One region of the Lichenibacterium dinghuense genome, then DNA from elsewhere that is predicted to be linked to it. Evidence: predicted binding sites of a transcription regulator. Region 1 holds the regulator's gene; the other holds the start of a gene.
The links. Region 1 encodes HrcA, which represses chaperone genes, less so after heat shock. Its sites were predicted from a motif close to GTTAGCACTCNCNNNNNGNGAGTGCTAAC; they were not measured.

Region 1 (3,109 bases):
AGCCGCAGCCTGGCGCCCGAAGGCGGCGTCACCCGTCCCGTCACCGCCGCCTCCCCTTGTCTTCGTTCGAAGAATGTCGAACTAAGCGCCGTGTTCCCCGCGACGAGGTTCCCGATGCCGCGCCTGTTCGATCCCTATAAGCTGAAGTCCGCCACGCTGCGCAACCGCATCGCGGTCTCGCCCATGTGCCAGTACATGGCGGAGGACGGCGTCCCCGGCGACTGGCACCGCGCCCACTATGCCTCGCTGGCGCGCGGCGGCGCGGGCCTCGTCGTGATCGAGGCCACGGCGGTGGCGCCGGAAGGGCGCATCACCTGGGGCGACCTCGGCCTGTGGAACGACGCCCAGGCGGCGGCGCTGCGGCCGATCGTGGACTCCATCCACGCGGCCGGCGCCGTGTCGGGCATCCAGATCGCCCACGCGGGCCGCAAGGCTTCGGCCAACCGCCCCTGGGAGGGCGACGACCACATCGCCGAGGGCGAGGAGAACGCCTGGGCCACCATCGCGCCCTCGCCGGTGGCCTTCGGCGGCGGGCTCGGCCGCGTGCCGCGCGAGATGACGCAGGGCGACATCGCCCGCGTGCGCGCCGACACGGTGGCGGCCGTGGAGCGCGCCCGCGACCTCGGCATCGGCTGGCTGGAGCTCCACATGGCGCACGGCTACCTCGCGCAGAACTTCTTCTCGCCGCACTCCAACAAGCGCACCGACGGGTACGGCGGCTCGGCCGAGAACCGCGCCCGCTACCTGTTCGAGCTGCTGGTCGCGGTGCGAAAGGTGTGGCCGGAGGACCGCCCGCTGACGGTGCGCCTCGGCGTGACCGACTTCGACGGCAACGACGCCATGCTGGAGGAATCGATCGCCCTCCTCAGGCGCATGAAGGCCGAGGGGCTCGACTTCGTGGATGTGTCGATCGGCTTCAACACGCCGGACGCCCAGATCCCCTGGGGGCCGAACTTCATGGCCGACACGGCGGCCCGCGTGCTGCGCGAGACCGGCCTGCCCGGCACCACGAGCTGGTTCATCTCCAAGCCCGAGGAAGCCGACGCCCTGGTGCAGGCCGGCAAGGTCGACCTCGTGATGCTGGCGCGCCCGCTGCTCGCCGACCCGCACTGGCCCTACGCGGCCGCGAAGAGCCTCGGCGTCGAGAACGCCGCCTGGGCGACGCTGCCGGCGCCCTACGCGCACTGGCTCGCGCGGTATCGCTGACGCCGCCGCGGGGCGCGGCTCACCGGCCGCGCCCCGCCTTGCCACGGCGCCGCGGGGGCGCCATGCTCTCCCCATGACCCCGATGATCGACGCCTCCACGGCCGGCGTGCTCGCGGCGCTGAACGAGCGCTCGCGCGAGATCTTTCGGCGCATCGTCGACGGCTACCTGCGCACGGGCGAGCCCGTGGGGTCGCGCCAGCTGTCGCGCCTCCTGCCGATGACGCTGTCGCCGGCCTCGGTCCGCAACGTCATGCAGGACCTGGAGGAGCTGGGCCTCGTCTACGCGCCCCACACCAGCGCCGGGCGCCTGCCGACCCAGATGGGGCTGCGCTTCTTCGTCGACGCGCTCCTGGAGATCGGCGACGTCGCCGAGGCCGAGCGCCGCCGCATCGAGGCGGACCTGCGCGCCGCCTCGAAGGACCGCACGCTGGAGAACGCGCTCGTCGAGGCGACGAGCCTCCTGTCGGGGCTGACGCGCGGCGCCGGCGTCGTCGTCACCAGCAAGGACAACGCGCGCCTCAAGCACATCGAGTTCGTGCGGCTGGAGCCCGAGCGGGCGCTGGCGATCCTCGTGGCGGAGGACGGCTCGGTCGAGAACCGCGTGGTGCTGACGCCGCCGGGGCTGCCGCCCTCGGCCCTGGTCGAGGCCGGCAACTACCTCAACGCCCGCATCCGCGGCCGCACGCTGGGCGAGGCCCGCGCCGAGATCGAGGCCGAGCGCTCGGCCGCGCAGGGCGAGCTCGACCAGCTCACGGCGCGGCTCGTCGACGCCGGGCTCGCGGGCTGGGCGGGCCTCGGAGGCGAGCGCCAGCTCATCGTGCGCGGCCAGGCGAACCTGCTCGACGACCTCACCGCGCTGGGCGACCTCGAGCGCATCCGCCTGCTCTTCGCCGACCTCGAAACCAAGACCGACGTGATCGACCTCCTCAACCGGGCCGAGACGGGCGAGGGCGTCCGCATCTTCATCGGCGCGGAGAACAAGCTGTTCTCGCTGTCGGGCTCCTCCATGGTGGCGGCGCCGTTCCGCGACGGGCAGCAGCGCATCGTCGGCGTGCTCGGCATCATCGGCCCGACCCGGCTCAACTACGCCCGCGTGGTGCCCATGGTGGACTATACGGCCCAGGTCATCTCTGGGTTGGTAAGAGGGCCCTACGGCTGACGGGCGCCTCGCGGAACAGCAGGGCGACGAGCAGCGCCAGCGCGGCGAGCGCCACGGCCGCGGGGGCGGGCTGGACGCGCCGCACCGGCTCCAGCACGGCGCCGGGCGCGCTGACGACCCAGATCAGCAGGGTCAGCGCCGCGTTGGCGCCGAACACCCACCACGCGCCCCGTCGCCAGACGCGATGCAGCAGCACCGCCGCGATCACGAAGAGCCCCGCCACGATGCTGTAGCTGCCGTGCACCGTCACGGTGCCGTGGCCGAACTCCAGGGTCGCGAAACACAGGCAGGACAGCGCCGTCAGCGCCGTCAGGGCCACGAAGCCGCGGTCGAGCACGGTCCTCGCGACGCGGGGGACGGCGAGCAGGAGCAGCAGCGGCCAGGCGAGATCGAACAGGCCGAGGGCGCGGAACACGTGCACGGTCTGGTCCACCCTGAGCGCGGTGCCGAGGGACACGAGGTCGTAGCGCAGCTTGCTCGGCGTGATGGCCCAGGTGTCGTCGCCGTCGACCAGCGGCACGCGCAGCCGCTCGTCGCGCAGGCCGGCGGCGAGGCGCCCCACCAGCGCGTCGAGGTCGCGATCGCCCCACAGCAGCTCCAGGTTCTCGATCCGGCCCTCGATCCAGGCGGCCGGGGTCAGTTTGGAATAGGATTCCCGGAAGGCGTCGAGGAGCGGCCCCTTGGCGGCGTAGTCCGCGCCCGTGAGGTGCATGCGGATCAGGCGCCCGTCGTTGGGGTCGACGA
Region 2 (3,109 bases), 2.9 Mb from region 1:
GACCGACACGCGGCCGGGCACGCCGGGGCGCAGGTACTTCACCGCGTTGTCGACGAGGTTGGAGAAGACCTGCTCGGCGGCGATCCGGTCGACCACGAGGACCGGCATCGGCCCGACCGACAGGGTGGCGCCGGCCGACAGCGCCCGGTGGGCCACGCCGTCGACGATCGACCGCATCAGCACGCCCATGTCGACCGGCTCGGGCTGGAACACGCGCGAGCCCTGGCGCGCCAGGGTCAGAATCGCCTTGATCAGCCGGTCCATCTTGTCGATCGAGGACTGGATGAAGCCGATGGCCTCGTCGAAGTCGGCCCGCAGCGTGGGATCGGCCGCGACGGCGGACTCGGGGAAGATGTCGGCGCGCAGGCGCTGCAGCTCGGAGGTGAATCCCATGATGTTGACGAGCGGCGCCCGGAGGTCGTGGCTGACGATGTAGGCGAAGCGCTGCACCTCGGCGTTGCTTTCGCGGAGGTCGGCGGTGCGCTCGGCCACGCGCTGCTCCAGCCGGAGGTTGGCGGTGGCCAGGGCCGCCCGCGCGCGGTCGACCGCGAGGCTCGCCCGCGCCTCGACGCGGCTCTGCCGCCGCGCCAGCGCCAGGAGGCCGAAGAGCGCCAGGATCGCGGCGGCGGGGAACAGCAGGAAACCCCACAGCCAGGCGCGCCAGCCGGCCTCCACCGCCGCCTCGCTGTAGCTCACCGTGAGGTAGACCGGCAGGTCGCCGACGCGCTGGTAGAAGCCGAGCCGCTCGGGCGCGGGGTCGTAGAGGCCGGCGACGGGCCGAGCCGCGACCGCCGCGCTCAGCGCGGGCAGCGACGTCGGCGCGATGGGCGGCACCTCGGGCAGGCGCACCAGCACCTGCCCGCCGCCGGGGCGGACCAGCGCCACATGGGCGTCGTTGGCCAGCTCCAGGCGGCGCCAGTATGTCAGGAAGTAGTCGAGGTCCGCCGTGGCGGCGGCCATGCCGCGGAATCGCCCGTCGGCTCCGACCAGCCGCCGCGCGATGAGGAAGGACGGCTTGCCGCTGACCTTGCCGACGATGGGGTCGCCGAGGATGAGGCCCTCGGCCCCGCCGCGCACCGCCGCGAAGGCCGGCCGGTCGACCAACGACACCTGCGGCACCGGGAAGGCCAGCGTGGCGGCCCGCAGGCGGCCGTCGGCGTCGGCGAGGACGAGGTCGCGGATGTAGGGCAGGACGTCGGACGTGGCCCTCAGCTCGTCGTGCAGCGAGCGCGACGCTTCCGCCTCGTCCCAGGGCATGTCGCTGAGCGACAGGGTGGCGGTGCGGAGCGCGAGGTCGCTCACCTCGAACAGGCGCGACGCGTGGTCGGCCAGCGAGAAGGCCGCGCCCTGGGCGGAGGCGCGCGCCTCGCGGAAGGCGATCTGGCGCTCGTGCGCGGCGATGTAGCCGGCCGTGCCGAGGATGAAGGCGAGCCCGCAGGCGCCGAGCACGAGGATGATGCGGCCCGACGCGGAGCGCGGACGGCGCAACGCCGGAGGGGCGGCCCAGCGCTTCAGCACGGCTTCGCGGCGGGTCCGGGGAGTGGGGGATGGGACAAGGGCGCTTTCCGGTCCGATGCGGGCCCGTGTCCTACCAGCTTCCGCGGCTCCGCCCAATCGGGCTCGCCGCGCGCCGTCCACCGCCGAACCATCCGCGTCGTCTTGACAGTGTCATCCGTGCCGCCTAGGTCAGGGGCGCGCTCTGGCACTCTCCCCGGATGAGTGCTAACAGCGGCACAGGATCAGGTTCTGCGCAACGGCGACCCGCATAGCACGGCCGCCCCGCTCCACGAACAGGAAGGTCTCCATGAATTTCCGTCCCCTGCACGACCGCGTGGTCGTCAAGCGTCTCGAAGGCGAAGAGAAGACCAAGGGCGGCATCATCATCCCGGACACCGCCAAGGAGAAGCCCCAGGAAGGCGAGATCGTCGCCGTGGGCCCCGGCGGCCGGGACGAGAGCGGCAAGCTTACCCCCCTCGACGTGAAGGCCGGCGACAAGGTGCTGTTCGGCAAGTGGTCCGGCACCGAGGTCAAGATCGACGGCCAGGATCTCCTCATCATGAAGGAGAGCGACATCATGGGCGTGGTCGGCTGAGCCTTCCGGTTCCCATCACGCTGAACCCCCGAACCAGGAGCTGACAGAATGGCTGCCAAGGAAGTACGCTTCTCCTCCGACGCCCGCGCCAAGATGCTGCGCGGCGTCGACATCCTCGCCGACGCCGTCAAGGTCACGCTGGGCCCGAAGGGCCGCAACGTCGTGATCGACAAGAGCTTCGGCGCGCCCCGCATCACCAAGGACGGTGTGACGGTCGCCAAGGAGATCGAGCTCGACGACAAGTTCGAGAACATGGGCGCCCAGATGGTGCGCGAAGTGGCCTCGAAGACCAACGACAAGGCCGGCGACGGCACCACCACCGCGACCGTCCTGGCCCAGGCCATCGTGCGCGAGGGCTCCAAGTACGTCGCGGCCGGCATCAACCCGATGGACCTGAAGCGCGGCGTCGACATGGCCGTCGAGGCGGCCATCAAGGACATCAAGGCCCGCGCCAAGAAGATCGCCTCATCGGACGAGGTCGCCCAGGTCGGCACCATCTCGGCCAACGGCGACAAGTCGATCGGCGAGATGATCTCGCAGGCCATGCAGAAGGTCGGCAACGAGGGCGTGATCACCGTTGAGGAGGCCAAGACCTCCGAGACCGAGCTCGACGTCGTCGAGGGCATGCAGTTCGACCGCGGCTACCTCAGCCCCTACTTCATCACCAACGCCGAGAAGATGGTCGCCGAGCTCGACGACCCCTACATCCTGATCCACGAGAAGAAGCTGTCGTCGCTGCAGGCGATGCTGCCGGTGCTCGAGGCCGTGGTGCAGACCGGCAAGCCGCTGGTGATCGTGGCCGAGGACGTCGAGGGCGAGGCGCTGGCCACCCTGGTGGTCAACAAGCTGCGCGGCGGCCTCAAGGTCGCGGCCGTCAAGGCTCCGGGCTTCGGCGACCGCCGCAAGGCCATGCTGGAAGACATCGCGATCCTGACCTCCGGCCAGATGATCTCCGAGGAGCTCGGCATCAAGCTCGAGTCCGTCACCCTGCCGATGCTCGGCCGCGCCAAGCGCATC

Region 2: the regulator HrcA is predicted to act here: its motif matches at 1,699-1,727, upstream of groES (co-chaperone GroES).

Annotation. Positions count from the first base shown of each region.
Region 1 covers NZ_JAJLMN010000001.1:1,888,617-1,891,725, reverse strand. The annotation lists gene L7N97_RS09165 (ArsR/SmtB family transcription factor) at 1-44, opposite strand, end outside; gene L7N97_RS09160 (NADH:flavin oxidoreductase/NADH oxidase) at 115-1,206, shown strand; gene hrcA (heat-inducible transcriptional repressor HrcA) at 1,280-2,365, shown strand; gene L7N97_RS09150 (hypothetical protein) at 2,331-3,109, opposite strand, start outside.
Region 2 covers NZ_JAJLMN010000001.1:4,764,252-4,767,360, forward strand. The annotation lists gene L7N97_RS22865 (sensor histidine kinase) at 1-1,518, opposite strand, end outside; gene groES (co-chaperone GroES) at 1,805-2,092, shown strand; gene groL (chaperonin GroEL) at 2,141-3,109, shown strand, end outside.